Regions from separate parts of the Paenibacillus sp. JL3B1040 genome, predicted to be linked through region 4. Evidence: predicted binding sites of a transcription regulator. Region 4 holds the regulator's gene; each other region holds the start of a gene.
The links. The regulator Rex, encoded in region 4, represses fermentation and respiration genes when NADH is low (regulators of the CRP and FNR family bind a similar motif). The targets are predictions, from matches to a motif close to TTGTGAAATATTTCACAA.
Positions count from the first base shown of each region.

Region 1: adhE (bifunctional acetaldehyde-CoA/alcohol dehydrogenase) is a predicted target of Rex. The motif match lies at 2,877-2,894, and genes of this name have one in related genera.
Region 2: fucO (lactaldehyde reductase) is a predicted target of Rex. The motif match lies at 2,342-2,359, and genes of this name have one in related genera.
Region 3: ACZF99_RS24635 (DUF1641 domain-containing protein) is a predicted target of Rex. The motif match lies at 5,111-5,128, and genes of this name have one in related genera.

Region 1 is NZ_CM169317.1:3,445,076-3,453,128, reverse strand. Features, by position in the region: gene nirB (nitrite reductase large subunit NirB) at 1-466, shown strand, start outside; gene nirD (nitrite reductase small subunit NirD) at 501-848, shown strand; gene ACZF99_RS15640 (formate/nitrite transporter family protein) at 937-1,719, shown strand; gene ACZF99_RS15635 (Crp/Fnr family transcriptional regulator) at 1,886-2,602, opposite strand; gene adhE (bifunctional acetaldehyde-CoA/alcohol dehydrogenase) at 3,050-5,665, shown strand; gene pflB (formate C-acetyltransferase) at 5,917-8,053, shown strand, end outside.
Region 2 is NZ_CM169317.1:5,153,972-5,162,024, reverse strand. Features, by position in the region: gene ACZF99_RS23715 (U32 family peptidase) at 1-311, shown strand, start outside; gene fucO (lactaldehyde reductase) at 1,176-2,327, opposite strand; gene ACZF99_RS23705 (DUF6809 family protein) at 2,809-3,108, opposite strand; gene ACZF99_RS23700 (CopG family transcriptional regulator) at 3,251-3,424, opposite strand; gene ACZF99_RS23695 (hypothetical protein) at 3,746-3,943, shown strand; gene galU (UTP--glucose-1-phosphate uridylyltransferase GalU) at 4,063-4,938, shown strand; gene ACZF99_RS23685 (O-antigen ligase family protein) at 4,976-7,432, opposite strand; gene ACZF99_RS23680 (ABC transporter ATP-binding protein) at 7,550-8,053, opposite strand, start outside.
Region 3 is NZ_CM169317.1:5,373,532-5,381,584, reverse strand. Features, by position in the region: gene cydD (thiol reductant ABC exporter subunit CydD) at 1-1,673, shown strand, start outside; gene cydC (thiol reductant ABC exporter subunit CydC) at 1,670-3,433, shown strand; gene ACZF99_RS24645 (RNA polymerase sigma factor) at 3,626-3,922, opposite strand; gene gltC (glutamate biosynthesis transcriptional regulator GltC) at 4,106-5,005, shown strand; gene ACZF99_RS24635 (DUF1641 domain-containing protein) at 5,225-5,677, shown strand; gene ACZF99_RS24630 (NAD(P)/FAD-dependent oxidoreductase) at 5,692-6,870, shown strand; gene gdhA (NADP-specific glutamate dehydrogenase) at 6,952-8,053, opposite strand, start outside.
Region 4 is NZ_CM169317.1:3,259,876-3,267,928, forward strand. Features, by position in the region: gene ACZF99_RS14665 (3-hydroxyacyl-CoA dehydrogenase family protein) at 1-365, opposite strand, end outside; gene ACZF99_RS14670 (AAA family ATPase) at 503-2,008, opposite strand; gene ACZF99_RS14675 (hypothetical protein) at 2,001-2,534, opposite strand; gene ACZF99_RS14680 (hypothetical protein) at 2,697-2,894, opposite strand; gene ACZF99_RS14685 (cell wall elongation regulator TseB-like domain-containing protein) at 3,205-3,690, opposite strand; gene ACZF99_RS14690 (amidohydrolase) at 3,788-5,086, opposite strand; gene ACZF99_RS14695 (redox-sensing transcriptional repressor Rex) at 5,076-5,726, opposite strand; gene dinG (ATP-dependent DNA helicase DinG) at 5,768-8,053, opposite strand, start outside.

The DNA of each region.
Region 1 (8,053 bases), 190 kb from region 4:
GCTGGAGCGCAAATTCGAGCGGCTCGACTTCCCGGCGAAATTCAAGATGGCCGTTAACGGCTGCCCGCGCAACTGCGCCGAATCGTGCACCAAAGATATCGGCATCGTCGGCAACGATGGCGGCTGGGAAATCTTCATCGGCGGCAACGGTGGGATCAAGGCGCGGCTGGCGGATTCGCTTTGCAAGGTGAGAACCGATGAAGAGCTGATCGAGCTGTGCGGCGCAATCATGCAGTATTATCGCGAAACCGGCAACTACTTGGAGCGAACGTCGGAGTGGGTGGAACGGATGGGACTTGAGCACATCCGCTCGGTTGTGGTCGACGACATCGAGAATCGCAAAGCGCTGATGGAACGCATTGAAATTGCCCTGAAGCAAGTGACGGATCCATGGAAAAAAGTGCTGAACGACGATGAGCAGCGCGGCAAATTGTATCATTCGCTAGAAATGAGCAACCGGCTGTAACGTCAGTAGTCTTAAGCGAAAGGGGTTATGGAGCATGAAGATGGAGTTGTGTGGCGAAACGTTTTATCCTGTTGGCGCCCTGGAGGATTTCCTGCCGCAGATCGGGCGCGTCGTGGAGCTGGGCGATCGGCAGATCGCCGTGTTCCGTACGTCGGATGGCCGCGTGTTTGCGGCGCTCAACCAAAATCCGCATCCGAAGGGCGGTCCGTTGGCCGAGGGCATCGTGTCGGGCCATTATCTGTACGATCCGCTGTATGATTGGAAAATCGACCTGACTACGGGGCTGGTTCAAGCGCCGGACAACGGCAAGGTGCCGATGTTTCCGGTCAAGGTGGAGGATGGGCAGGTTTTCGTGGCCGCAGCCGAGCTGCAGCAAGCGTAGCGGCGTCCGAGTGAAGAGCGCGGTGATCGGAAGGTCGCCGCGTTTTTTTGTAGAGCATGGGCAAATTGAATTTAGGGGAGGAACGCGGATGTTTACGCCAAATGTGGAAGCGATCGTGGAAACGGCGGTCAAAAAAAAGGAAAAGATGAACGAAAGTCTGCCCAGATACTTTGTGTCGGCGATGCTGGCGGGCGCTTACGTCGGCTTGGGCATCATTTTGATCTTCAGCATCGGCGGGCCGCTGGCGGCGGTCAAATCGCCGTATCAGACCATGCTGATGGGAATGTCCTTCGGGCTTGCCCTGACGCTGGTCGTTTTCGCCGGCTCGGAGCTCTTTACCGGCAACAATATGTTTTTTACGGCAAGCACGCTGGCGAAGCGGACGACGATCGGCGATACGGCCAAGAACTGGACGATCGTTTTTCTCGGCAACCTGGCGGGCGCGCTGGTACTTTGCCTGCTGATCGTGGGCAGCGGTTTGTTCAAGACGGCCGCGCCGGAGCATTTGATCTTTGCCGCTTCGGCCAAAAAGATGGGCGCACCGGTAACGGAGCTGTTTTTCCGCGGCATTTTGTGCAACTGGCTCGTTTGCCTGGCATTGTGGATGGCAAACCGGACCAAGGAAGACATTGCCAAGCTGGTCCTGATCTGGTGGTGCCTTTATGCGTTCATCGCCAGCGGTTACGAGCACAGCGTGGCCAATATGACCTTGCTCAGCTTGTCGCTGCTCTTGCCGAATCATCCGGATACGGTTACGTTTGCCGGCTGGCTGCACAACATGGTGCCGGTCACGCTAGGGAATATGGTTGGCGGCATCGTGTTCGTCGGCATGGCCTACTGGTTTATCTCGCCTGTACGCAAGAAGGCGTAGAGCATTCAGTTGCACAACGTACTCCTCCTCCGAAGTTCGTCCGACAGTGACGAAGCTTGGAGGGGGAATTTGCTATGCGAGAAAAAGAACAAAGCAAAAAACCGCCCGACAAGGAAGGGACGGTTCGATTCGCCGGAATTAGCGCGGATTTGACTTGGCTTTTCGTTTAGATGCGGCAAATTTCGTTCGGGCACAGCTCACAGTGGCAAATATCCTGCAGCATCACGAGGTCTTTGATCACGATCATGCCGTTTTCGTATTCCAGGGCGTCCTTCTTGCGCAGGTCGCTCAGCATGCGATTGACGCTCTCGCGCGTTGCTCCGATCATGTTGGACAAGTCGGTATGAGTGATCTTCTTGTTGATCAGAATCGTGTCCCCGTGTTGTTCGCCGTACGTATTGCTGAGGCGAATCAACGTCGAACACAGCGCACCCGGTTTGCCGTACATCATCAAATCGCGGAATTTTGTCTGAGTCAAACGGTGGTGAATCCCCATCCACTTCATGAAATCGATGGCGAAATCGCAATGCTGGCAGATCATGATTTCCAGATCCTTCTGTTCGATGACGCCGATTTCGCAGTCTTCGATAACTTCGGCCGTGAAGCTGTGCTTCGAGCTGAAGAACGGATCGGCTTGACCGACCATGTCTCCGCGTCCATACATGTAAAGGATCAGTTCCTTGCCTTCATCCGTAGATTTGGTCAGTTTCACGCGGCCGCGCTTGATATAGAACAATTTATCGGAAAAGTCCCCTTCCCAGAACAAATGCGTCCCCTCGGGATAGGCTTTGTCTTTCATCGTAACGAGAAGGCGATTGAAGTTTTGCTCTGTAAAACAGCTCGTATTGCCGCGGGGCAGGGTGGCATTTACAATTTCACTCATCATCGATTTCCCCTTTGTACTCCAAATTTTTCTGAAAATTTTAAATTAATTATAACTCGGTTTTTCAGTTTTTTGGGGGCCGTAAAGCCCGAAAAAGTGTCGAAATTTCAACATTGTGAGAAAATTCACTTTGTCAGACGATAAAAATGAGCTATGGCATGCGTAGGATCAAGGACTTTTTAACCAAAAAAACAGGACAAGAATGTTCGCACAATGTAAAGTATATATGAAAATAAAATCATGGCAAGTGAAAACTTTCAATTTTCTTTAAAGTATGTGAAAAAATTCACTATGAAAAGTCAAAGCCCTGTGCTATGATCAAGACATAAAGAGAAGCGCACAAGCTTCATAAGGATTCGCTTGCAAGTGAAAACTTTCACTAATGCAAAACGATGATTACCCGCACCGCAGGCAAAATCCTTAACCCAAACTAGGAGGATGAGAGAGATGGCCGTTAAAAACGAAGTGGCTCCCAAAGCACAGCCGACTGCACAAGATTACATTCAAACCTTGATCGACAAGGCGAAGAAAGCTTCCGAAGCCTTCATGAGCATGGATCAGGAGCAAATCGACAACATCGTGCAAGCCATGGCTTTGGCCGGGCTCGACAAACACATGCATCTTGCGAAACTGGCGATTGAAGAAACGGGCCGCGGGGTGTACGAGGACAAAATCATCAAAAACATGTTTGCGACCGAGTACATCTGGCACAGCATCAAGTATGACAAAACGGTTGGCGTCATCGAGGACAACGACTTTGACAGCTTTCAGAAAATCGCCGAGCCGGTTGGGATCATTATGGGGATTACCCCGGTCACGAACCCAACGTCGACCACTATCTTCAAATCCTTGATCGCCATCAAAACTCGCAACCCGATCATTTTCGGTTTCCATCCGTCCGCTCAAGCCTGCAGCACGGAAGCCGCTAAAATATTGCTCGAGGCCGCCGTTAAACACGGGGCGCCGGCCGACTGCATCCAGTGGATCGAAAATCCTTCCATGGACCGCACGAACGCGCTGATGAATCACCCCGACGTCGCCTGCATCCTGGCTACCGGCGGTTCCGCGATGGTTAAGGCAGCGTATAGCTGCGGCAAACCGGCCCTCGGCGTAGGCCCCGGCAACGTGCCTTGCTTCATTGAGAAGAGCGCCGACCTGGATCAAGCGGTCAACGATCTGATCCTGTCCAAAACGTTTGACAACGGCATGATTTGCGCATCCGAACAAGCCGTCATTATCGAAGAGCCGATTTTCGACCAAGTGAAGAAAAAAATGATCGCCAACGGCTGTTATTTCGTGAACAAGGATGAAGCGGCCAAGCTGACCGCCGGAGCCATCATCGCCGACAAATGTGCGGTGAATCCTTCGATTGTAGGCCAATCGGCCGTGAAGATTGCGGAAATGTGCGGCATTGATGTGCCGGCCGGAACGAAAATCCTCGTTGCCGAAATCGAAGGCGTAGGTCCGAAATTCCCGTTGTCCGCCGAGAAATTGAGCCCTGTGCTCGCTTGCTATAAAGTGAAGAACGCCGAGCAAGGCATCGAACGTGCCCTGGAAGTCGTTAAGTTTGGGGGCATGGGCCACTCTTCGGTCATCCACTCGAACAATGAGGAAGTCATCCAAAAGTTTTCGGACCGGATGCCTACCTGCCGGATTTTGGTTAATCAGCCTTCGTCGCAAGGCGGTATCGGCGATATCTACAACACGAACCTGCCGTCGCTGACACTCGGCTGCGGATCGTACGGGCGCAACTCTACCTCTTCGAACGTAACGGCCGTCAATCTGATCAACGTGAAAAGGGTGAATCGTCGTACCGTGAATATGCAATGGTTTAAAGTGCCGAGCAAAATTTATTTCGAGAAAAATTCGACGCAATACTTGGCTAAAATGCCGGACATCTCCCGCGTGCTGATCGTTACCGACCCGATGATGGTGAAACTGGGGTATGTGGAAAGGGTGGAGCATTATCTCCGTCAACGCCAAACGCCGGTAGCGATCGAGGTGTTCTCGGACGTCGAGCCGGATCCATCGACAACGACGGTGGAACGCGGTACCGAATTGATGGCCAAATTCCAGCCGGACTGCATCATCGCCCTCGGCGGCGGATCGCCGATGGACGCGGCGAAAGGCATGTGGCTGTTCTATGAATATCCTGAGGAAGATTTCTTTAACCTGAAGCAAAAATTCATGGATATCCGCAAACGCCTTTACAAGTATCCAAGACTCGGCCAAAAAGCGAAATTCGTAGCTATTCCGACAACCTCGGGCACCGGCTCGGAGGTAACATCTTTTGCCGTAATCACGGACAAAATCAACGGCAATACGAAATATCCTTTGGCGGATTACGAATTGACTCCGGACGTGGCGATTATTGACCCGGTCTTCGTGTACAGCCTGCCGAAAACCGCGGTAGCCGATACGGGGATGGACGTCCTGACGCACGCCATTGAAGCTTACGTATCGGTCATGGCCAACGACTATACGGACGGCCTGGCGATCAAAGCGATCCAACTGGTATTCCAATACCTCGAGAAATCGGCATTGACCGGCGACAAGTTGGCCCGCGAAAAAATGCACAACGCTTCGACGATCGCGGGGATGGCGTTCTCCAACGCCTTCCTGGGCATCAACCACAGCTTGGCCCATAAATGGGGCGGCCAATACCATACGGCTCATGGACGCACGAACGCGATCCTGATGCCGCACGTGATCCGCTACAATGCGAAGAAACCGACGAAGTTCGCCGCATGGCCGAAATACACGAACTTCGTAGCCGACGAGCGTTACGCGGAAATCGCCCGCATTCTGGGCCTGCCGGCCCGCACGACGGAAGAAGGCGTGAAGAGCTTGATCAAAGCGATCCGCGACCTGAACAAGAAGTTGGGCATTCCGGAAACGTTCCAGGAGCTTGGTTTCGATGCGAAGGATTTCGAATCGCGTGTCGATTACTTGGCGGACCGTGCATTCGAAGATCAATGTACGACAGCGAATCCGAAGCTGCCGCTGGTCAGCGAACTGGCTGAAGTTTACCGCGACGCCTTCTACGGAAGATTTGAAGAATAAGTGAACAACCTGGTATGAAAACGTGACAAATATCACTTAATGTGATATTTGTCACAATCTTTTTAGGGCGGTTAAGCTATGATTACAATATAAATGATCCCTCATAAGAGTGATGATCGCATGGAATCCCGGTCCCGTGGCCGGGCACAATTATTGTCTAAGTTGTGAAAAATGTCACAAATTTAAGGGATCATGAGGCGCGGGATATATCCTTCAAACCGCGACCACTATATAAAATGGAGGGAATAAAGATGTCGGTGATCGAAAAAGAAGTGCAAGACGTGCAAAACGCATGGAGAGGCTTCAAACCGGGCAAATGGATGAACGAGGTGAACACCAAGGATTTCATCGATACGAACATCACGCCTTACCACGGTAACGAGTCTTTCTTGAAAGGCGCTACGGCCAACACGAAAGCTTTGTGGGAAATCGTATCGAGCTTGTCCAAGAAAGAAAGAGAAGCTGGCGGTGTATTGGATGTTGACGTAAACACGCCTTCGACCATTACTTCCCATGCTCCTGGCTACCTTGACAAAGACAAAGAACAAATCGTTGGTGTACAAGGCTCCGCGCCTTTCCAACGCACGATCCGTCCTAACGGCGGCATCCGGATGGTTATCACCGCTTGTAAGGCTTACGGCTTCGAGCTTCCGGAAGAAATCGTGGATCTGTATACCAATGTTCGCAAAACACATAACCAAGGCGTATTCGACGCCTATACCGCTGAAATGAGAAACGCCCGCCACACCGGGATTATCACCGGTTTGCCGGATGCCTACGGCCGTGGCCGCATCATCGGCGACTATCGCCGCGTGGCGCTGTACGGCGTAGACTTCCTGATCAATCAGAAGAAACAAGAGCTTAACGAGCTGGATGTTGACGTGATGAGCGAAGAAATCATTCGCCAACGCGAAGAACTGTCCGAGCAAATCCGCGCCTTGGGCGAGTTGAAACAACTTGGCCAAATGTACGGTTTCGACATTTCCAGACCGGCGAACAACGCGAAGGAAGCTTTCCAATGGTTGTACTTCGGTTATCTGGCAGCCGTTAAAGAACAAGACGGCGCCGCAATGTCCCTTGGCCGCGTATCCTCGTTCCTCGACGCTTACATCGAACGCGATCTGGCCGAAGGTACTTTGACGGAAGAAACCGCACAAGAGCTGGTTGACCACTTCGTTATGAAGCTGCGGATCGTGAAGTTCCTGAGAACTCCGGAATATAACGAATTGTACAGCGGCGACCCGACTTGGGTAACCGAGTCGATCGGCGGGATGTCCGTGCAAGGCGTGACCCGCGTAACGAAGAACAGCTTCCGCTTCCTGCATACGCTCTACAACTTGGGAGCCGCTCCGGAACCAAACCTGACGGTGCTCTGGTCGGACAAATTGCCGGATGCGTTCAAGAAATATTGCGCCAAAGTATCCATCGAGACCAGCTCGATTCAATACGAAAACGACGATCTGATGCGTCCGATCTACGGCGATGACTACGGGATCGCTTGCTGCGTATCCGCGATGAGAATCGGCAAGCAAATGCAATTCTTCGGCGCTCGCGCGAACCTGGCCAAATGCTTGCTCTACGCAATCAACGGCGGTAAAGACGAAAGATACGGCACGCAAGTCGGTCCGGAATATCCGGCGATCACTTCCGAATATCTGGATTACGACGAAGTGATGAAACGCTTCGTTCCGATGATGGAATGGCTGGCTAAATTGTATGTAAATACGCTGAATGTCATTCACTACATGCATGACAAATATGCTTACGAACGGATCGAAATGGCGCTTCACGATCGCGATATCCTGCGTACGATGGCTTGCGGTATCGCCGGTCTGTCGGTTGTGGCCGACTCGCTCAGCGCGATCAAATATGCGAAAGTTAAACCGATCCGCAACGAAAACGGCATCGCCGTCGACTTCGTTATCGAAGGCGAATTCCCTTGCTACGGCAACAACGACGACCGCGTTGACCAAATCGCCGTGAACCTGGTTGAAACGTTCATGGGCATGATTCGCAAGCACCAAACTTATCGGAATGCCTTGCCGACGCAATCGATCTTGACAATTACCTCGAACGTTGTTTATGGTAAGAAAACAGGTACAACGCCTGACGGGCGTAAAGCCGGCGAACCGTTCGCGCCGGGGGCGAACCCAATGCATGGTCGCGATAAGAAAGGTGCCTTGGCTTCCCTGAGTTCGGTAGCGAAACTGCCTTACGAGCACAGCTTGGACGGTATCTCGAACACCTTCTCGATCGTACCTAAGGCGCTGGGCAAAGACGAAGAAACCCGGGTCTCGAACCTGGCTTCGATGATGGGCGGCTACTTCGGCAGCCATGCGCATCACTTGAACGTCAACGTATTTGACCGGGAGACGCTGCTTGATGCGA
Region 2 (8,053 bases), 1.9 Mb from region 4:
CGTGCGAAGAGCACCGCGCCTCGCTGCAGGACCGGATCGGGATGTCCCATCCCGTCCGGGTGGACGAGGGCTGCCGCAATACGGTGTACAACGCCATTGAGCAGTCGGGTGCGGAGTATCTGAGCCATTTTCTCGAACTGGGCGTATCGAAATACCGCGTCGAATTCCTCGAGGAAACGCCGGAGCAGGTGCATGAGGTCATTGACCTCTACAACCGGGCCCTGCGCGGAGAAATCAGCGGCACACAGGTGTGGAAGACACTCAAAGCCACCAATCAGCTCGGCGTCACGCGCGGGCAACTGGTGAAATAATAACAAAGTGGAGTCTTGCGACGGTCATTGCCGCGCGGGGCTCCTTTTTTGTGTGCAAATTTGTGTTTTATGCAACATTTCGGAGCAAAAACCGGCTTTAGAAGTACAAGCGTTACACCCTGCAAGCCCTCGTTTTGGGCCAAATAGCGCCGCTGACAAGCGTTAGAGTTTCGGCTCACCGTTGTTGCTGCATTTGCACAAGTTACTCAACTTCCCCAAGTTACACCCGCAACTCCAATTGATCCAGTTACTCCTACTACTCTACTACTCCTGCGGTTCCAGCCATTTCGGTTTCTCTTGCTACTCTGTTACTCCAGTTACTCCTACCACGCCCAAGGCTGTTGGTCCCGAGGTAAAAGACTCTAGCAACGGACCTGAACGACGTTATTTGCCCATTTCCCGGACATTTCCCGCTCTAACGGAACCAGAGGGCGCTATTTGGCTTCATGAGGAGCGCCTTCGGCAATATTGGGTTAAATAAGGTCTCCTGGGTCCGTTACAAATTCGCTGTCCCTGCTTTTGTACAAATAACGCTTCTGAGTTCCGTTAGCCGTCAAATTGAACCAACCAAGCCGACTCGAATCAACCCGATTCAACGTGAACTAACCCGACTCAACGCGCACCAAGCCAATATAGACATGACTCCATCCCGATCAACGCGCACCAAGCCAACCCGAGACATGACTCCATCCCAATCAACGAGAAGCCACCGGACTCGCCCCCAACCCTCCCCTTATATGCCCAGTAACTCTCCAGAAACCCCAGAAACCGCAGCCCCCCCTAGTAACCCAGCAACCCCAGTAACCCCAGTAACCCCACTCTACTTAGACACTCAGGCTAACCCGGGCCTCGAACCTACCCGACTTAATAAATCGTCCGATACAACTCCTCAATTTCGGCGATCGACGTGTCCCGTGGGTTGCCGCCCGTGCAGACGTCTTCGAAGGCGGATTTCGCCAGCGCGGCGATGTCCTCTTCTTTCACGCCAACCTCGCGCAGATGCGCCGGGATGCCGACGTCCAGCGACAGCTGCCGAACCGCAGCCACGGCGGCATTGCGCGCCTCCTGTAAACTCATGGCTTCGGTTCCCGGAACGCCCATGGCTTTGGCGATGTCGCGATATTTCTCGCCGGTATAGTCCGCATTGTAGGCCATGACCGTAGGCAGCAGAATCGCGTTGGCCACCCCGTGCGGCGTATCGTAAAAAGCTCCCAGCGGATGCGCCATTCCGTGAACCAACCCCAGCCCGACATTGGAAAAGCCCATCCCGGCAATGTACTGACCCAGCGCCATGCCCTCGCGTCCTGCCGGCTCGTTGTTGACGGCGCCGCGAAGGGAGCGGGAGATCACCTCGATGGCCTTGAGGTGAAGCATATCGGTCAGCTCCCAAGCGGCTTTGGTGATATACCCTTCAATCGCATGGGTTAAAGCATCCATCCCGGTTGCGGCGGTCAGGCTTTTGGGCATGGAGCTCATCATGTCGGAGTCGACGATCGCCACGACCGGAATGTCATGGGGATCCACGCAAACGAATTTGCGTTTGTTTTCGGCGTCGGTAATGACGTAATTAATGGTGACCTCCGCTGCCGTACCGGCGGTTGTCGGAATGGCGATGATGGGCACGGATCGATGGGCCGTTGCGACCGCCCCTTCCAGGCTGCGAACGTCGGCGTATTCCGGGTTATTGATAATGATCCCGATGGCTTTGGCCGTATCGATCGGCGATCCTCCACCGATGGCGATGATATAATCGGCTTGCTCCGCCTTATAAGCTTGAATTCCTTTTTGCACCACTTCGATGGTAGGGTTCGCTACCGTTTCATCAAACACGGAATACGGCAATCCGTGACTGTCCAGCAGTTTCGTGACCTTGGCAACCACCTGGTATTTCACCAACTCCTTGTCCGTGACCACCAATGCTTTGCCCAATTTGCGGCCTTTAATCTCATTTGCAAGGTTCGCGATGGCTCCGGCACCGAAATACGACGTTTCATTCAAAATCATCCGTTGACTCATGTTTATCCTCCCAATAGTGAAAATTTTCACTTATTTGAAGCTGCCGATTTCCTGTTTTTACGCCTCCGGATGGTGAAACACCATTGCTTCTGAAGGAGACTTGGCAACTTCCGTCTGTTTTCATCATAATCGCTGGATGTTGGGGAATCAACATAAAACAACATCATAAATGTGAATTTATTTTGTTTTGTGAGACTAGTTAAAAAATAGAAACGCACGAAATGCAAAAGTGCAGGTGGTTTTCGGCAAATTGCTCCGATGATGCCTGTCAAATGTAAAACTGCAGTTCATTTCCGCTCGCAGTCCCTTGTTTTTCCAAATGAGTTCAAAACAACTGCACATTTGCATTTCAGTCGCCCCAATAGGCGTTTCAGCGGAATATCAAATGCACTTTTGCATTTCAAAAAGAGCCCAGCCAGCCGCATGAATCGGCTAACCGGGCCCCCTGGACCGAATCCCACCGTTTACTCAAACCCCGTATTTAGAGGGATGAGGTTGGGCGGACCAGCTCGTCTTTTCCAATAAAAACTTCCGCGAAGAGGGCCGCTCCCAGCTTGAAACCGTGCGAAAACACGGCCGCGGCATGCATGGCATTGGCTTTGGCATGCAGGTCGAGCAGGTTTTCCAGCTCGCTGAAGGCTTCTTCGCCCAATTTCTTGTGCCAGTATTCGGTGAGATCGGAAATTTGCCGGCAAACCGGACGGTAATGGGGGTCGCGGGACACGATCGTTTCGTCCGGCAAAATATGACCGAAATACAACTCTTCCAAAATGCTTGGCATGTATACCCTCCCTTTCCATGTAAGAGGCCGCCTCCTTGAAAGGATAGATTGCACATGGTAGGATATTTATGCAACTTTCCTTCGTGGGGGTTGCCTTGTGGGGAAGTGGCGTCGTTCTTTTGCGAGATTGCGCCGCTTCCTTTTACTTTTGTTCGGACAAAAGCTTCTTGATCCCCAGCCGGATCGCTTCGGTGATGGTAATTTGGTGCTTGTCGCAATAAGCGGTCAAGGCGTTGTACGAATCCTCATCGAAGCGCGCTTTGATGTTGTATTTCTTGGGATTTTCCGCTTTTGGCCGTCCTGTTCGTGGACTCAAGGTACTCACCTCACTTTCAGTCCCACACAAACAAACTATATAATACGTCCCACGTAAAGTCAATTGAAAAATTCCAGAAAATTGAAAATGAACACCCTGCAAAGACACCTGTTTTTCTATCAAATACAACTTGTGGAAGGTTTGTGAACTAGGCCTCGGAAGGGGCGATAACCGATCTTTATCGGTTATGAAGAAATCGTTGATATGCTATAATGAAAGCGTAAACAAACGTGGTGTAGAGCGGGTTTGATGGAGGTTGACGCATTAGAGAACCACCTCGTTTTCGAGCTTCGCTCACAAACTTTTAGGAGGGTGAAAGTGATGTTTGAAGGATTCCTCGAGATGCAGTCGGAAGTGACCCGCATACAAGGACGGCTGGAAATCGGCGGCGAACAAGAATACCGCAAAATCGAGTTCGGCACCGAACGCTTCCTGCACACGCCGGAACCGGGGAATCGGATCCGAAACGAGGAAGAACTTCCGCAGCGCTTCACATGGCGGAAATTTTGGATCCATTGATTCTTATCACTTAAGTAGGACTCGGGGGCGATCCCCGGGTCCTTTTTGCTAACCGTTCACGTAGGATATGGTATAATGTCACCAGATAAATCAATTAGGAATGAGGGAGCCGCACTTTCATGAAAATTCGCAAAGCAATTATACCCGCTGCTGGTCTAGGCACGCGATTCCTGCCGGCGACGAAGGCGATGCCCAAAGAGATGCTGCCGATCGTGGACAAGCCAACGATCCAATATATTGTGGAGGAGGCGGTGGCCTCCGGCATTGAGGACATCATCATTGTAACCGGTAAAGGGAAGCGGGCGATTGAAGATCATTTCGACGCCTCATTTGAACTGGAATATAACCTTAACGAAAAAGGAAAATTTCAGCTGCTGGAGGAAGTCCGCAAATCCTCAGAAATGGCAGATATTCACTATATTCGCCAGAAGGAACCGAAAGGCCTCGGCCACGCCATCTGGTGTGCGCGCAAGTTTATCGGCGACGAGCCGTTTGCCGTGTTGCTCGGTGATGATATTGTCGAATCGAATGTACCTTGCTTGAAGCAGATGATTAATGTATATGACGAGCACAAAGCATCCGTGGTAGGCGTTCAGCCGGTGGATTGGGACGAAGTATCCCGCTATGGGATCGTGGATCCTATCATGGTCAAAGACCGCGTGTATCTAGCAAATCAATTAATAGAAAAGCCGAAGACCGGAACAGCACCTTCCAATCTGGCAATCATGGGAAGATACATTTTGACTCCAGCCATATTCGGCATCCTCGAAGAGCAACGGGTTGGCGTCAACGGGGAAATCCAACTGACGGATGCGATCTCGCGGCTGGGAGGAACTGAACGGATCCTCGCTTACAGCTTCGAAGGCACCCGCCACGACGTCGGCGAGAAATTGGGCTTCATCAAGACGTCCATTCATTACGCCCTCGAAAACCCCGAGCTACGCGACGAACTCATCAAATATATGTCGGAGATTATCTTGGATAGCTTGAACTAGAAAACGGTCTCTCCTTTTGGGAGAGACCGTTTTTTCCTTAAAACGTGAGGTTCGCTAATTGTTCAATCAAATCCTTCTGGGAGGGATCGACTTGCAGCAACCGGTCGTACACGGCCTGGTCGTTGGCTCCTGTCTTCTGCAAAGCAGCCAAATACCAACGGGCAATCTCGCGGTTCGTGCCATCGGTCAAATCATCTTTAAGACCAACCTTGAAGATCTCCGCGGCCTTAGCCGGTTCATTCATCATGAATTGCATTTTACCGGCATTTAACACCATCGGTTGCGTGATCTCAAACGGATTCCCTTGCATCTGACCCTCCGGCAACGTCTTCAGGTGCTCAACCCCTTCAACCACATGCTGATAGGCGGCCAGACCGGACTTGAAGTAATCCTCTTTTTTCGCGACATCCTGTTGGCCAAGCGCCTGATAACCCAATTCGAATGACTGGACGATCAGCTTCTCATACCACGCCATGTCCCAAGCGTAACGGTCGGCATTATCCCGTTGCACAACGTAGGCTTTGTCATACTCCCCTTTGGTTTCATAAAGCTTGATCAACTGGTTGTACATATTTTTGTTGAAAGCATCTTTTTTCAGGGCATTCGTGAGGAGCATCAGCTCTTGATTGTAAAAAGCCTCGTCCTTCGTTTGCTCAAATCCGGCTTGCAGCAAGACACTCATATAGATGACGGCGTCCGGATGATTGCTGCGTTTTTTCAGCGCTTCATCCAGCGGAGCTTTGATTTCCTGGAAATCGCTGCTCGTCGCGATCAAAAATTTTCCTTGAGAAGCTCCCTGGCTCGCCTGAATATAAGGGATCGATATAAAGATCAGGGCGAGAGAGGCAACGACGATAACCGAGCTATAAATTCCGCGAATTGTACCCGCCTTCATGCTGAATTTCGGCACAGGACGGTTATCCATCACCGCAGCCATGCCCGCAAGCCCCAGGAACACCAACATGCCCAAAAAGACGTAACTCATGTTAAAGTCCATCAAGCTGTGCATTAGAATGGACAGGACGATGATGAAGTAAACGAAGTAAGACTCGCGATGTTGCTCATCCGCTTGGATATAGCCGCGAATATATTTATAGAAGATGAAGATCAGGAAGGCCCCCATAACCAGGAAACCCAAAATCCCGACCTCAACAAGATACTGCATCACAAAACTGTGGGCTTGACGGCTTTCGTAAGGGTTGTTTTGATATTTTTCGAAAATGGACGCCCAACCGCCGCCACCTGCACCGATGATCGGATAGTCCTTGAGAACTTTCACGGCATCCTTGTAAAACGTGATCCGTTCCAGGAAGCTGTGCTGTTGCAGATTGAGGTTCTCCAAACGTTCCCCGATATTGCCCGGCAGAACATGCTTAAGATTCGTTCCCAGGAACAAGGCTGCCAAAATGCCTACGGCAACGACGGAAACGAGAGGCAGCCACAAGCTGGCAAGCTTCTTACCGGCCCACTTGCTTGTGCCATTCTCTAAACGAGGTGCGATAAAACGTTGGATCAGCCAAGCGACAACAGCCAGAACGATCGAAGCGGCCAAGACAGGGAACCATCCTTTGGCGGGATCGCCGATCTGTCCCAGATGGAATTGCTGCCCCAGCTCGGTTACGGGCTTGGCAATGACCAATGTGCCGACTCCGGCAATCAGGCAGTATACGATCCAGAGAATCTGCTTCGCCGGCTTGAGGAACAGCAGCAAGACGATAAACACGATCGGCAGGAACACCAAACCTCCTCGTGACAAAGTAAGCAATAACGAGAGCACAATCGGCACAAGCATAAAGGCGTGGATGGCTTGTCCATACCATTTTTTCGAACGGGTTATCGCAAATACGGCAACGAAGAAGAACGCCATGAGGAAAGCGGCGTATGTATTCGGGTATTGGAATACCGATGCCAGCCGCGGGCCGTTAGCGTCCACCCAAACCGCCTGGTTGTACTGTCCGTTGATGACGGTTTTTGTAAACCAACCGACAATTGCCGACACCGTCCGACCTTGTCCGAGCCAGTTGAACAAGCCGAACAGGACAATGACATAAGCTACGCTGATCATCGTCGTTTCAAGGATTTGGTTCGCTTTGCGATGTTGCAGCAGGTATAGTCCGATGATGAACATAAAAGCATAGAGACACTGAATCAACACCATATTGGCAGCAAAGTACTGGCTAGCTGCGGAAATCAGTGCGATAATGTAGGTTATGGGAATAAGCAGAACGAACAGTGCCGTCCAATCCCGCTGGTCTTCCAGCTTGATACTTTTAAAGTAAGCGGCGACCCAGGCCAGCATCAACAGACTGCCCACAATCACTGCCCAATAGATCGCTTCTTCGAAAGTTAAAGCAAGTCCGTTGAAAAGACCCGCCTGGAACGGGGCCCAGACCAAGAACAAAATCAACCCAATCATCAACACCCAAAGCGCCGCAGGTAACTTTTCCCCGTTTCTCGACGCTGTGGCTTTTTTCCCGTATACTGGATTCGACACGTATTTATCTCCTTTGCGAATAGGTACGTTAGTAATTTTAGCACATACAATCAGTACAGACTACTTTACGAAAAAGGCTGCCACCAAATAACAGAACCTGGGGCAGCCCTCTATATTCTAATTATCCTGATACCGTTCACATACCTCTTTTGCAGGTCCTATTTCTTTCATTTTCCCCTTTTCAAGCCAGAGTACGCGATCGCACATGTTTTTCATCTGGTCAATGGAATGGGATACGAATAATACTGTAGTTCCCGAGCCCATCAATGATTTCATCTTGGCTTCGGATTTCTCCTTGAATTTGTGGTCTCCGACAGCAAGCACCTCATCCACAATCAGAATATCCGGTTTTACGAGAGTAGCGATTGAGAACCCAAGCCGTGCCTTCATGCCGGATGAGTAGTTTTTAATAGGCGTATTTATAAACTTGCCGAGTTCAGAAAACTCGATAATTTCATCCATCTTTTCTTTAATAAATTTCTTGGAATAACCGAGTAGCATGCCGTTCAAATAAATATTTTCAATTCCGGTAAGCTCGGCATTAAATCCCCCGCCAAGTTCAATCAGCGGAACGATGGAGCCGTATCTTTCAACGGTTCCTGAAGTTGGTTTCAGAATGCC
Region 3 (8,053 bases), 2.1 Mb from region 4:
TGGGACAAAGCTTTGCAATCATCTGGCAGGCGAAATGGCTGGCGGAGGTCGTCTCCGCCCTGTTTGCCGGAGCCAAGCTGCAGGAACAAGCCGGCGGGGCCGGTTTGTTCCTGCTTGCTTTTCTCGTGCGGCAGGGATGCGGCATGCTGCAGCAGAGGACGGCGTACGCTTTTGCCCAAGGGACGGGACAGACCCTGCGGGAACGGGTGCTGGAGAAGCTGTTTCAGCTGGGACCGCGTTTTGCCGGGACCGAAGGCACCGGAAATTTGGTCACCCTGGTGCTGGAAGGCGTGACGAAATACCGCAATTATCTGGAGTTGTTCCTGCCGCGCATGTTGGGGACGGCCTTTACGCCGGTCTTGATTTTGGCCTATGTTTATAAGCTGGATTTCGCTTCCGGGCTGATTCTGACGCTGACGATGCCCATTTTGATCGCCTTTATGATCTTGGTCGGGCTTGCGGCGCGCAAGCAAACCGAACGGCAGTTGAAATCGTACCGCACCTTATCCAATCATTTCGTGGATTCGCTGCGGGGGCTGGAAACGTTGAAGTTCCTGGGGCGCAGCAAATCGCATGCGGCTTCGATCGAACGGGTCAGCGACGCGTACCGGTCGGCAACGATGCGGACGCTGCGGGTGGCGTTCCTGTCCTCGTTTGCCCTCGATTTCTTTACGATGCTGTCCGTCGCCTCGGTGGCCGTTAGCCTTGGGCTGCGGTTGGTGAATGGCGAAATGGTGCTGCTGCCGGCGTTAACCGTATTGATTCTGGCACCGGAATATTTCCTGCCGGTGCGGATGGTCGGCGCCGATTTCCACGCGACCCAAGACGGCAAAGCCGCCGGCGAAGCGATGAACGAGATCATCGCCGCCGCGGAGGAGGAGGCGGCCAAAGCCGCGCCGGTGCCGGCGGGAACGGTCTGGACCTGGACGCCGGAGAGCCTGCTGAGCTTGCGCGGAATTGGCGTGATCCACGAGGAGGAGGAGGCCAGACCTTCGTTGGCCGGGGTGAACCTGACGCTGGGCGGCATGGGCAAGATCGGCATCATCGGCGAGAGCGGCGCCGGCAAATCGACGCTGATCGACGTGCTTGGCGGCTTCCTGCGGCCGAGTTCGGGCCGATTTGCCCTGAACGGCGCGGAGCTGGGCGATTTGACGGCGCCGGGCTGGCGGGAGCAGATCACCTACATCCCGCAGAATCCGTATATTTTCAGCGGAACCTTGGCGGATAATATCCGCTTTAACGTGCCGGACGCCACGCGGTCCGAGGTGGAGCGCGCGGCGGCGGCGGCCGGACTGGACGGGCTGGTGCGCAGCTTGCCGGGCGGACTCGACGAGCCGATCGGCGGCGGCGGCCGGCCGTTGAGCGGCGGCCAGGAGCAGCGGGTGGCGCTGGCCCGGGCTTTGCTCAGCCGGCGGCCGGTCCTATTGCTCGACGAACCGACCGCGCATTTGGATATCGAGACGGAATACGAGCTTAAGCAAACGATGCTGCCCCTATTTGAAGGGAAGCTGGTAATCCTGGCGACCCATCGGCTTCACTGGATGCGCGAAATGGACCGCATCGTCGTGATGGAGCAGGGCCGAGTGGCGGAAGCGGGGACGCATGCCGAACTGATGGCCAAGCGGGGAGCTTATTATCGGTTGGCAACGGCGCAGCGGGGGGAGATTATATGAAGCAAGAGTCCTGGATTCGTCCTTATTTTCGGCGGTATAGCGGAAGATTTGCGTTATATCTGATCCTTGGCGTGCTAACGCTGTTGTCCGCCGGGATGCTGATGTTCACCTCCGGGTTTTTGATCTCCAAGTCGGCGCTTCAGCCTTACAACATCCTGCTCGTATACGTTCCGATCGTCGGCGTGCGCACGTTCGGGATCGGCCGGGCGGTGATCCATTATGTCGAGCGGCTGGTCGGCCATGATACGGTGCTGCGGATCTTGGCGAAAATGCGCGTCCGCCTGTACCGCGTGCTGGAACCGCAAGCCTTGTTCATTCGCTCCCGTTTCCGGACGGGGGATATTCTCGGCGCGCTTGCCGACGATATCGAGCAACTGCAAAACGTGTATATCCGCACCGTTTTTCCAAGCGTTGTGGCCTTAATTCTGTATGCCGCAGCCGTCGTGGCCATGGGCTTATTCGACGTCACGTTCGCCCTGCTCTTGGCGGCGTACATTTTCGTTCTCGTCGCGGTACTGCCGTACCTGTCGCTGCGGCTGACGCGGCGGACGAACGAAGAGGTGAAGCGCGAGCGGAACGGGTTGTACCAGAAATTAACCGATGCCGTAATGGGGATCGGCGATTGGGTCATCAGCGGCCGGACGGCGGAATTCCTCAAGTCGTACGAGCAAGATGAGGCCGCGGTAGCCCGCAAAGACCGCAAGCTGCGGGCCTGGGCCCGCTGGCGCAGCTTCATCGGCCATCTCGTCGTTGGCCTTGCCGTGGTCTCGATGGTGTATTGGGCCGGCGGTGAAGCGGCGGCCGGGCATATCGACGCCACGCTGATCGCGGCGTTCGTGCTGATCGTGTTCCCGCTGTCGGACGCGTTCCTGCCGGTGTCCGAAGCGGTGGAGCGCACGCCGCAATATCGCGTGTCGCTGGACCGCCTCGCCCGGATCTCGGGCGAGGGCAACGGCGCCGGCGCGCCGGGCGCGATGCCCGGCGAAGCGTTGCCCGCTGCGGCGGGCGAAGCCGTCACCCGCACCGCTGCCGCTGACGTGCGGCTGCGGGACGTCCGCTTCGCCTACGCGGCGGAGGACGCCGATTCGGTGGACGGCGTCTCGCTCGACATCCCGCAGGGCAAGCGGGTCATGGTGATCGGCCGCAGCGGTGCCGGCAAGTCGACGCTGCTGAAGCTGATCCAGGGGGCGCTTGCCCCAAGCCGCGGGACGGTGCAGATCAACGGCATCCCGGCCGCAGCTTACGGCGATCGGATGCCGGAGGTGATCTCCGTCCTGAATCAAAGCCCGCACCTGTTCGACACGACGGTGGCGAACAACGTCCGGCTCGGCCGGCCGCAGGCGACGGACGAGGAGATCGGCCGGGCCGTGCAGGCGGCGCAGCTCGGCCCGTTGATCGCGGCGCTGCCGCAGGGGATGAACACGCCGATGCGCGAAACGGGACGGCGGTTCTCCGGCGGCGAACGGCAGCGCGTGGCCTTGGCGCGGATCCTGCTGCAGGATACGCCGGTGCTCATCCTCGATGAGCCGACCGTCGGCCTCGATCCGCGCACCGAACGCGAGCTGCTGGCGACGATCTTCCGCGCGACGCAAGGCAAGTCGCTGATCTGGGTGACGCATCACCTGGTCGGCGCCGAGCGCATGGACGAGATCGTGTTCATGGAGCACGGGCGGATCGTCATGCGCGGCACCCATGCGGAGCTGCTGGCTCGCGAGCCGCGGTACCGCAGCTTGTACCGGCTGGATTGTCCGGAGGAGTGAGTAAGGCGCATACTAAAATTAGGCGGCGATGTAGGGAAAACCGGCATCGCCGTTTTTTATGCTCGGGGTGGGGATTAAGGAATGGCGCCATAGACGACAGCAAGGTGGCTGAACTGCAAAAGTACACTTCATTTTCGTAAAATTCGGCTTATGAGCCCCTTGAGATGCAAAAGTGCAGCTGATTTCGGCCGGTTATCGCCCGAAACTGCGGAATTGAACGAAAATGAACTGCATTTTTACATCAAACCAGCCTTTTTCGGCGTGAATCGGTGAAATGAACTGCACATTTGCACTTGGACGGCCCGCCTTCACGCGAAAGGGGCTACTAGGAGAACGATCGGAAATAAGGACGGAAAAAAATTGCTCGCAGTTACTAGGTTCCTGATACAAATCGTCCGTATCCTCTTTGTTTCCCGTCAGTTTATAGCAAAAGCCGTAAATCGACTTGCCGTGCAGCTCCACGAGCTCGATCAACTCATCAATATCCAAGGAGCTATTCCTTTCTGAATGGTCATTCAACGTTATATTGTCATAACTGGGGAATAGGTTCATCCGTTTGGCGCAAAATTCAAACATACGTGCTTCCGTTTTCGGAGGGGAGCCGATATAATGGTTTTTAATATATTTACATGAGGTGTAAGCTATCAAAAATGCAGCGGACGGGGTGAGGGGATGGAGCTCAGGCAAATCCAATACTTTATTGAGGTGGCCAAGCTGGAGCATGTGACGGAAGCGTCGTATGCGCTGCACGTGTCGCAGTCGGCGGTCAGCCGGCAAATCTTTAAGCTGGAGGCGGAGCTGGGCGTCGATCTGTTTGTCCATGAAGGCCGGAAGGTGAAGCTGACGCCGATCGGCCGCCATTTCCTGCAGCATATGGAACAGATGATGCAAGTGATCGAGCAGGCGCGTCAGGAAATCAACGAATATCTCGATCCGGAGCGCGGGACGGTGCGCATCGGTTTTCCGAGCAGCCTGGCCGCGAACTTGGTTCCGACGGTCGTCTCAGCGTTCCGGCGCCGGTACCCGGAGGTGCATTTTCAACTGCAGCACGGATCGTATCGGGAGCTGCTGGACTGGGTCGGCGGCGGCATGATGAACCTGGCCTTGATCGGCCCGGTGCCCCAGGGGGAACCGCAGGTGACGGGCGAAGTGTTGTTCCGCGAGAAGTTCAAGGTGCTCCTGCCCGCCGGACATCGGCTGGCCGGCCGCGAATCGGTGGGGCTGGATGACCTGCGGGACGACGGGTTCGTCTTGTTCCCCAAGGGATTCGTCTTAAGGGACATCGTTGTCGACGCCTGCGACCAAATGGGATATCAACCGAAGGTTTCGTTCGAAGGGGACGATCTCGACGCGATCAAGGGGCTGGTGGCTGCCGGGCTTGGTTTGACGCTGCTTCCGGAAATCGCGCTGGGCGAGCATATCCCTTCCACGATTGCCTCGCTGCCGATGACGGAGCCGCAGGTGACCCGGGACGTTGGGGTGATCATTCCGGCGAATCGGGAGCTTGCGCCGACGGAAAAGCTTTTTTATGATTTTTTGAAAGAGACGTTACCGTCTTCTTGCGAATTTTAAGATTCATCGAAAAATGATATCGATAGGGGCCGTGAATTTTGTCACTTGCACGGTCCTTTTTTGTTGAAAATGTGTTACAATTTATTCGGATTGTTCAAGGTTTAGATGTGCAAATTTTCACTAACTTGAAGCGGGTTAGAGGCATCTAAAGGAGGAACACTATGCATGAACTAGAGTTCGGCAGGTTAATCCTCAGATTATCGCAAAGGAGAATCGAATATGTCAGAGACAGTTACTGAAACGAAAGCGGAGCAATCCGCAGCCGGGGCAGGGGCCGGAGCCGCAACCGGGCAGCAGGAGCTCTTGGAGCAGCTCTTGAATCCGGAGGTACAGCAATCGCTGACCGCTTTGGTGGAACAGCTTCCCCAATTGAACGAACTCGTGGGGGTTTTGACGAAAACGTATGATTTTGCCAAAACGGTGGCTTCGGATGAAGTCCTGAAGAATGATACCGTCGGCGCCATTTCGGAAATCGCCGGACCGGTCGTCGGTAAAGTGAAGCATCTGGCCGCCAACGTGATCGAAGCGAAGGACCGCGCCGAGGACAGCCAAGAGGTGATCGGCGTGTTCGGGTTGATGAAGATGCTCAAAGACCCGCAAACCCAAAAGCTGCTTCGCTTCGTGAACGCGTATCTTCAAGTTTCCGGTGAACGGGACCGTCATCAAAACTAACGGAGGAATAGATGATGTCAAAACATATTTTAATTTTGGGCGCTGGCTACGGCGGCGTACTCAGCGCTTTGTCGGCCCGCAAGTTTATGGATAAATCGCAGGCGCGGATCACGGTGGTTAACCAATATCCGACGCATCAGATCATCACCGAGCTGCATCGCCTCGCGGCGGGGAGCATTTCCGAACGCGCCGTGTCCCTGCCGCTGGAGAAGCTGTTTAAAGGGAAAGACATCGATCTGCGGATCGCCAAAGTGGAGAAATTTTCGGTCGATAAAAAAGAGGTCAAACTCTCCGACGGCACCGTTTTGTCCTATGACGCCCTCGTGGTCGGCCTCGGCAGCATCACCGCCTATTTCGGCATTCCTGGCCTGGAGAAATACAGCATGGTGCTGAAGTCGGCGGACGACGCCAAGCGGATTCACGAGCACATCGAATCGCGTATTCGCGAATACGCGGCCTCCGGCAATGAGGCGGACGCATCCATTGTCATCGGCGGCGGCGGATTGACCGGCGTCGAGCTCGTGGGGGAAATCGCCGACAAGCTGCCGGAGTTGACGAAGAGATACGGCGTAAATCCAAGCGATATCAAGCTGATGCTGGTGGAAGCGGGACCGAAGATTTTGCCGGTGCTTCCGGATGTGTTGATCCAGCGTGCCACGGCCAGCCTTGAAAAACGCGGCGTGGAGTTTTTGACCGGTCTGCCGGTCACCAATGTCGAGGGCAACACGATCGATCTCAAGGACGGACAAAAAATCGTCGCGAACACCTTCGTTTGGACGGGCGGCGTGCAGGGTCATCCGCTGGTCGGCGAATCGGGGCTGGAAGTCAACCGCGGACGCGCTTCGGTGAATGACTTCCTGCAATCCGTTTCGCATCCGGACGTGTTCGTTGCCGGCGACAGCGCTGTGTACATGGGTCCGGACGGACGTCCTTACCCGCCGACGGCGCAAATCGCCTGGCAGATGGGCGAGTTGATCGGCTACAATCTGTTCGCTTACTTGGGCGGCAAGCAGATGAGCGCGTTCAACCCGATCAACTCCGGTACGCTGGCCTCCCTGGGACGCAAGGACGCCGTAGCCACGATCGGAGCGAGCAACACCCAACTGCGCGGTTTGCCGGCCACGATGATGAAGGAAGCGAGCAACATCCGGTATTTATCCCATATCAAAGCGCTTGACGCCCTGGCTTACTAAGGTCGGGACGCAACATGCTCAACGCAAAAAGAGTCTCCGGGAGGATTCGTCCTCCCGGAGACTCTTTTGTTGAAGGAATTCTTAGACCACACCGTGAGCCAGCATCGCATCGGCGACTTTCAGGAAGCCGGCGATGTTGGAGCCGACGACCAGATTATCGGCATAGCCGAATTCTTCGGCCGCATTCACGCTGCTTTGGTAGATATTGCGCATAATGTCCTTCAGCTTGGCGTCGACTTCCTCGAACGTCCAGGCGAGTCTTGCGCTGTTCTGCGCCATTTCCAGCGCGGAGACGGCAACCCCGCCGGCATTGGCGGCCTTGGCCGGGCCGAAGTATACGCCATTGTTCAGATAGACCTCGATGGCCTCCAGCGTGGACGGCATGTTCGCCCCTTCGGCCACATACTTGACTCCATTCGCAACAAGCTGCTTCGCGGCGGCTTCATTGATTTCATTTTGCGTCGCGCAAGGCAGGGCAATGTCGCAAGGAATGCTCCAGATATTTTGGCAGCCATCCACATATTCGGCGGCAGGATGCTCGTTGACGTAATCCTTGATCCGTTTGCGTTCGACTTCTTTCAGGCGTTTGACCGTCGCCAGATCAATGCCGTTTCTGTCGTACACGTAACCGTTCGAATCGCTGCAAGCAACCACCTTAGCGCCGAGCTGCTGCGCTTTCTCGATGGCATAGATCGAGACGTTGCCGGATCCGGAGACGACGACCGTTTTCCCTGCGAAGCTGTCGCCCCGGCTCGCCAGCATTTCGCTCGTAAAATAGACCAGTCCGTAACCCGTAGCTTCCGTCCGCGTCAAGCTGCCGCCGTAGGTGAGGCCTTTGCCGGTCAACACGCCGGTTTCGTTGCCGTACAGCCGCTTGTATTGACCGAACATGTAGCCGATCTCCCGGGCGCCGACGCCGATATCGCCAGCGGGGACGTCCGTGTCCGGGCCGATGTATTTGGACAGCTCCGTCATGAAGCTTTGCGTAAAGCGCATCACTTCAAGGTCGGATTTGCCTTTCGGGTCGAAGTCGGATCCGCCCTTGCCGCCGCCGATCGGCTGGCCGGTCAAGGAGTTCTTGAAGATTTGCTCAAACCCGAGGAATTTGATAATGCTGGCATTTACGGACGGGTGAAAGCGGAGACCGCCTTTATAAGGGCCAATCGCGCTGTTGAATTGGACG
Region 4 (8,053 bases):
CTAAGCGTCGACGTGTTGCTTGCCAGAATGATGTTGCTTGGGCAAACTTGATCAAGCTGCATGAATATCTCTTTTTTGGCATTCAAATCTTCCGAAATGGTCTCGATCACCAAATCGCAGGTACCGAGTTCGGCAAAATGAGTTACTTTATGAATACGGGATAAGATCAGTTTCTTCTCCGCTTTCGTGATCGCCCATTTCTCAAGCTGTTTATCCAGACTCGTTTCGATCATGTCGTAGGCATGATCCAATTTATCGGCCGTCTCCTCTACGAGCAGTACGTCAAGCCCTTTAGCCGCCAGCATTTCGCTGATGCCCTGACCCATCGTGCCGCCGCCGATGACACCAATTCGTTTGTAGTTCATGGTCCTCTCGCTCCATCCTTTCATCGTCTGTACATAATATGGTTTTCCAGATGTCGAATCATACATCTTCTTACACCCAACATATAATAATATCTTAGCACGAAGAAAAAGTAAAAAAAAATAACCGGCATCATGAATTATGCCGGTAAATGGACGCTGTCACGAAATTGACAACGGAATTGCTCTCCGGAGAGGCGTTCTTCTTTTAATAGGATATCCAGAGATTTGTCGAAAACTGCCGAATGTTGTTGCAGCATTTCTTTCGTTCTGGCGGCAAGGTCATCCAAAATCCGCGTATTTTCCTTCATCAGCACTTCCGTGGTGACCATATCCATGTTGACGATCCCAAGCGAGGTCAGTCCGGATGTCATCATCGTATGCACGATCTTCAAAGCCTGCTCGAAATCGTTGCTCGATCCCGTGCTGCGGCCGCCGTAGTAAATTTCTTCCGCCGCCGCGCCGGCTAAGGCGATCATGATTTGACCCTCCAAATACGATTGGGTATACAAATATTTCTCGTCCTGGGGATTATGCCGGACATACCCAAGCGCTCTACCGCGCGGGCTTAACGCCACTTGACTTACGCTGCCGGGGGCGACCACTTCGGCTGCGATCGCATGGCCAAGCTCGTGAATGGCGACGCGACGCTTCTCTTCCTCCGCAGCCTGCCGGTCCGTCTTCTCGCCCATCAGTACTTTATCGATGGCCATCGATAAATGCGCTTGCGTAACTTGCTCCACCTCATCGCGCATGGCGTAAATCGCCGCTTCATTCATGACGCTTTCCAACTGAGCGCCGGAGAAGCCGTACGATTCCTCGGCGATCTTGTCCAAATCGACGCTCTCATGCAACGGTTTGTTCCCCGCATGCAGTTCAAGGATATGACGGCGCCCCTTCTTGTCCGGCAGATCGACCTGAATGTGCCGGTCAAAGCGGCCGGGGCGCAGCAAAGCGCTGTCCAGCATCTCCTTGCGGTTGGTCGCGGCGATCAGCAAGATCCGCGGCGTGTCGGAGGAGTAAATGCCGTCCATTTCCGTCAGCAACTGGTTTAACGTTTGATCGTATTCGCGCTGCTGTCCGCCTTCTCTTTTTCCGCCGATCACTTCGATTTCGTCTATAAAGATAACTGCATTCTCCTTATTTTCCTTGGCCGCGCGGGTTCGGGCTTCTTTAAACAGATCCCTTATCCGGCTCGCCCCGACGCCGACATACATTTCCACAAATTCGCTGCCCGATGCCGCTACAAACACGGCATTCGTGTAGTGTGCCGCCGCTTTGGCGAGCAGCGTTTTCCCGGTTCCCGGAGGTCCGGTCAGCAGTATCCCTTTGATCGGCCGAATACCGAACTTACTGATTTCATCCTGGCGCACCATAAAATCCAGCGCTTCCCGGAGCTCCTGCTTGGCGCTCTCCTGCCCGCCGATCTGCTCAAAGGTCAGCTTCGACGGCCCGCGCTTTTGGCGTTTCCGTTCCTGGCCGGCGCCAATCGCGATGCCGCCGCCGCGCATTTTGATCGCCGCGAACAATGCGCCGAACAGCACCATGGCAACGACAAGCGGTACAACGTTAACGCCGATCACCGCCAGGAAGACGATCAGTACCGGAATAAAGCCGATCGCGGCTTCGATCACCCATTTACGCATTCGGCCATACCCCCATCCGTTCCGGCGTGCGCGGCAAAATCACGAATTTACTATATTGTCCGTCCGTTAAGGTGATATAAACGTTCTTATCATCCATCTCCGCCGTTGCCTTCAACTTGCTGTTTTCTTGCTCCATCTGCTTCAGAGCAGCGGTAATTTGCGTATACTGCTTGTTCTCCATCGCCTGGGCGACGGTAAACAACGCGTTTTCCCATATTTGATCCAGCGCCGGAGAAGAATGATCCTCCACGTCCAGCTTCAGGGTACGGTTGCCGATTTGCTTCTTCCCGTTCTGTTCGATCTGCTGGACTAACGCGCCGAGATCGGTTCCCGGCTCCAAATTCAGCTTAAGCGCCAACTCGTCGGGTTTAATGTCCATTTCCACTTGATGGACCCCACCCACACTTTTTACGAGATTCTCCAGCGGACGCTCAATCGCCCATTCCCGGTAGAGGAACCATCCGCCAAACAACACGAGCGAGGAAATGACGATGCTTGCAGCTATTGGTCCAATACGCAGTTTCACGCGATGTCCCCCTTATCTATAGTAATTATCAATTTGATATATCATATCGTATATCAAAACCACAAATAAGAGTATATCACATCGTATATAAAATATCGAAAAAAACGTTGACGATATTTAAAATTTTAAACTAGTAGTTCTACCCCGAAATGTTACAAATTCTCAAGTATAGCCGGCAATCGCTTCATATTCTCTGCCCGCCAGCTCATCTCCTTGGCAAATCGCGCGGGGGGGCGGACTCTGCCGATCCATTTGATCACGGATCCACCAGACGCTCTCCATGTACCACAGCATTTGCAGCGAAATCGTTAAATACCCTTTTCCGGTTGCGGCGGCTTCTTCTTGCCTGTATCCCTCCATAAAAGCAGCAGCCAAAACCGGGTCCAACGTATCATCAAATGCACAAGACATTACGGCACGAGCGATATCCAGCCGGGCTCAACCGTTTGAAACCACGCTGGATCGACGACTTCCGTTGCGGCCCGCTGCGCTTCGACCCGGGCTAATAAATGGGGATCGTCTCCGGCTTATACGACTTAAAGCGTTCCCTGTTATATTGCTCCTACGTTCTCATTAACTCATCCTATAAAAATAAAACGGTCTCGTCATTCAGGCCTTTCGCCTAAACATCGAAACCGTCTATTCGTAAACGATACCCCCTGCGCTCCCGTCAGCGATTGGGCAAGGTAAACACCTCCGGCAGCGGTGCGCCGGTCGTAAAGCTAAAGAATCTATAGTAATGATGGTCCTTCTGCTTGTAGAACAACTGCCAGACCAATTGGTTATTATAAATCCCCGGCAGTAATCGGACAACCCGAATGTCCGGCAGCGATTGTTTGATGATCGCGCGGATCTGCTGCTCGGACTTTCCTTCCGACAATAAGCGTACCTCGGGATCCTGTCCTTCCCGCAGCCATACCATCATTTTGCGGCCGGAATCGTCTTCCCCCTGGACGACCCAGGTGACTTCATCCCATACCGACTTCCACACCTCGTCGCCCCGAACAAGGTTCGTCTCCTGTTTCGCCTGCTGGATGGCGGCTCTTTCGGCTCTCCACGTATCCTCATGAATGTAGATATAAAACCGGTTAAGCCCAAGGAGCACGATCAACAGGATCACGATGGACAACAGAATCCACTTCGTTCGCTTCCTCAACCTTCTCTTCCTTTCCCCTTCCTAAGCAGGCAGCCACCTTCAGGAAACCGCCCGTTCAATGCATATCAGTCGATCAAACGGGATGCCTTGCACAACATTATCGAGCCAGCAGTCCCTCGAATGCCGCTTGCGCGTCATGTCGGATACGCTCCTCATCCAGCGTTAGGCAGGCTCCGTGTTTGACGACCTGTTTTCCGTTCACCCATACATGCTCCACATCTTTGGGTCCGGCGGAATAAACGGTGTGGGAGATGAAATCGGTTTTAGGCAGGAAATGAGCTTGCTCCGTATTCAAGGCGATGAAATCCGCCTTCATGCCTGCCGCAAGCTTCCCGGTATTCGGCAAAAAGACCGCCTTTGCGCCGTATTCCGTCCCCATCTTGAGCGCTTCCAACGCGGGCACCGCCGTCGGATCCCCGGATACGCCTTTATGGATCAGCGCGGCCAAGCGAATCTCCTCCAGCATGTCCAGGTTGTTGTTGCTGGCGGCGCTGTCCGTCCCCAGCGAGACGATCACGCCTTTTTGCAGCAGCTTCGGCACGCGAGCCACACCGCTGGCCAGCTTCAGGTTGCTGCCCGGGTTATGCGAGATCGCAACGTCATGCGCCGCCAAAACGTCGATCTCCTCGTCCGTCAAATGCACGGCATGGGCGAGCAGCGTCGGACGCGAGAACATGCCCAGCTTCCGCAAATGTTCCACAGGACGGTCGCCGTAATCACTCTCGTTTTGCTCCACTTCGGCACGCGTCTCCGACATATGCGTGTGCATCGGCAAGTCCAGATCATGCGCGGCTTGCACGAATTTCTCGATGAAAGCCGGCGGGCAGGTGTAGGGCGCATGCGGCGACATCATCGTGGTGATGCGGCCTTCCGCTTTACCGTGCCAGTTCCGGGCAAACGCGATCGCTTCTTTCAGCTTCTGCTCTTGCTCCTCCGGTGAGCATAACCCGATTGCTCCGCGCATCAGCACGGCGCGAATGCCGGATTCCTCCACGACCTTGGCGACTTCGTCCATATGATCGTACATATCCAGGAACGTTGTCGTGCCGCCCTTAAGCATTTCCAGGACAGACAATGCCGTACCGGCATAGATATCAGCGGCGGTAAACTTGGCTTCCATCGGCCACATTTTTTCCTGCAGCCAGGTCTGCAGCACCATGTCATCCCCGTAGCCGCGAAGCAGCGACATGGCTGCATGTCCATGGGTGTTGATCAGTCCAGGGAGGAACAACATCCCTTTGCCATCAAATGTTTCGGCGCCTTCCACACCTTCCGGGCGCGCTTCGCCGATATAGGTGATGGTGTCGCCCTCAACGAGCATATATCCGTGAATCACGGGACGATTCGTTTCCAGTACGGCAAACGTTCCGTTCTTGATCAACCATTTACGACTCATACGATGCTTGTTCCTTTCCGTTCTCCAGATAATACGCCAAACTGAGCAGGTCTGTGGTGAAATCGGCGGCATGGATCCGCACTTCCGGCGGAACTTTCAGAATCGTAGGTGCGAAGTTCAGAATCGCGCCAATGCCGGCGGCAACCAATTCGTCCGCTACGCGCTGGGCTTCCGTATCCGGCACGGTAATGATGCCGATGCGAATGTTGTTCTTTCTGACCGTATCCACCAGTTCCTCGATCGGCTGGATCGTAATGTTGTTGATCTGGGTGCCGATCTTCGCCGGCGAGGCGTCGAACACCGCGACGATTTTCATATTATCCTTCAGATACGCGTTATAATTCGACAAGGCTTGGCCCAGGTTACCGGCACCGACGAGCGCCACGTTGATCTGCTGGTCCAGGTTGAGAATTTGCTGAATTTTTTCAATCAAATAAGCGACGTCGTAACCGATGCCCTTTCGGCCGAAATCGCCGAAATAAGCCAAGTCCTTGCGGATTTGCGCCGGATTCAGATCGAGTTTTTGCCCCAGCTCCTGCGATGATACCGTCGGGACCTCGCGGCGGCTCAGTTCGTTCAAAAAGCGCAGGTAAACCGGCAGCCTGCGGACGACGGCGTCCGAAATTTTCTCTGACTTCATACTTCGTTCCCCCTATTCTTCAAACCAAGATATGAAACGGTTTATTCATCGGGATTCAACCATTCCGAGATGCGTGGCACCATCTGGCTCATCGGCATATGCTCCATCTTCGGACCCGGCAATGAATACAAGAAGTATTTCCCGTAATAGGATTCCAGGATGCGGGTATCATACACGATTACGATGCCCCGATCCTGCGACGAGCGAACGAGCCGTCCGAAGCCCTGCTTGAAACGGATAACCGCTTGCGGGACGGACAACTTCATGAACGGATTTTTTTTCTCCCGCTGCAGCCGTTCGCTTTTGGCTTCCACCAGCGGATGGTTTGGCGGCTGAAAAGGCAGGCGCACGATCGCCAGACTCGTCAATGCCTCGCCCGGGATGTCCACCCCTTCCCAGAAGCTGCTCGTCCCCAGCAGCACCGATGCGTTTTGGCCCTGGAAGCGCCGGGTCAGCTTGGTGCGGCTGCCGCTGTCCATCCCTTGACCGATGACGGTGATTCCCTCTGCCGAAAGCAGCTCTTTCAGCGGATCGTATACCTGTCTCAGCATCCGGTAGGACGTAAACAACACCAGCATCCGTCCTTGCGTCGCCACGGCAGCATCGGCCAGCGACTGCACCAGTGTCAGGATGAAATGGTCGTCCCCCACGCTGCCCTTCACGCTCGGAAAATCGCGCGGAATGACCAGCAGCGCCTGATCCCGGTAATTGAACGGGGACGGCAACATCGCCGTGATCAGCCGGTCCTCTTCCGCCGCCTCGGTCAAGCCCAACTGCTCGATCATATATTGGAACGACTTATCGACCGACAAAGTCGCGGACGTCATGACGACGCTTTTTTTCCGGTCGAAGAAAAATTCCTTCAACTGGGCGCTGACGTCGATCGGCACCGCGTACATTTGCAGCGAACGGCTGCGGTAGTTCCCGTTGGCTTCCATCCAGTAGACCGTGTCTTGGTTGTCCAGCTTCATGAAGAAACGCAAAGCTTCCCGTTCTCCCGCCAAATCTTTGAACAGACCACTGATGTCGGTAAGCAAGCTCTCCGCTGCATAATCGTCCTGCTCCTCCCGAATGTCGGACAAGAGACGCTCCCCTTTGCGCAGCACATCGCCAAGCCCCACATAAATCTGGTTCTCAAGCGCGGCGAGCACCTCCCATTCCTTCGGCTTACGGGCCGGTAATAGCCGGTACACGAATTGACCGGGATCGCCGGGCGCCGCGTCGCTGCGGTCCGGCATCAAACTGAACAGCAACTCGCTGAGCTTGTCCCAGCTTTCCTTCACATCCACCAGCGTCGGATAAATGCCGTCGATCACCGAGCACCATTCCGAAGCTTTCTCCGCCGCTGACGCCTCAAGCGAGCTCCGAAGATTCGCCAGTTGCCCCGTCTTGCTGTCTTTGAACAACCGGGTCAGCGTATGGACGACCGTAAAATATTTCATATGAATGCCAAGATGCTTGCCGGCCACATCCTCCAAATGATGCGCCTCATCGATGACCAGGCGCTCGTAGCCCGGCAGCAGTTGGTGACCGGCTTGGATGTCCGTAAACAATTTCGAGTGGTTCGTGATGACCACGTCCGCCACCCCGGCTTCGTGTTTGGCGCGATGGTAGAAGCATTTGCGGAACCAAGGGCAGGAACGGCCTAGGCAAGAATCCGATTCGCTGGCCACCGTCTCCCAGAAATCGCCGCCGCGGTTTCCGAGATTCAGCTCCTCGTCGTCACCGTCTGCCGTTTGCGTCAGCCACACGACCATTTGCGCGGCCGTCATCACCTCTTCTTTAGGCGTTGTGAAGTCTTTCCTAGTTATTTTATGTTCAAATTTGCGCAAGCACAAATAATGCTGCCTTCCTTTAAATACGGCAGCGCGGAAAGGAAAAGGCACGACCTCCGTCAACAGCGGCACATCGCGCTCCCGCAGCTGCTCCTGCAGGTTGATGGTATGCGTGCTGACCATCACCTTCTCGTCGTTTTTGACGCTGTGGTAAATGGCCGGCAGCAGGTAACCCAAGGATTTCCCGGTCCCCGTCCCGGCTTCGACCAGCAAATGCTTGTCTTCCTCGAAGGCCCGCATGACCTCATTCAGCATCATATTCTGGGCTTCCCGCTCCTCGTATTGCGGCAAACGCTCCCTCAGCCGTTCCCGGACCTGTTCCATAAACTGCTCGAAATTTACGTCCGCCAGCGGATTTCGATCCGCAGCATCCCGCGGTGCCTCAATATCCAGCCAATCCTCGACCTGCAAAGCAAATTGGCGGTAGTATACGAAGCCGTCTTCGCTTGGCAGCGCCTCAAGTTCCTTCTCCTGTGCCATCGCGTCAAAAAA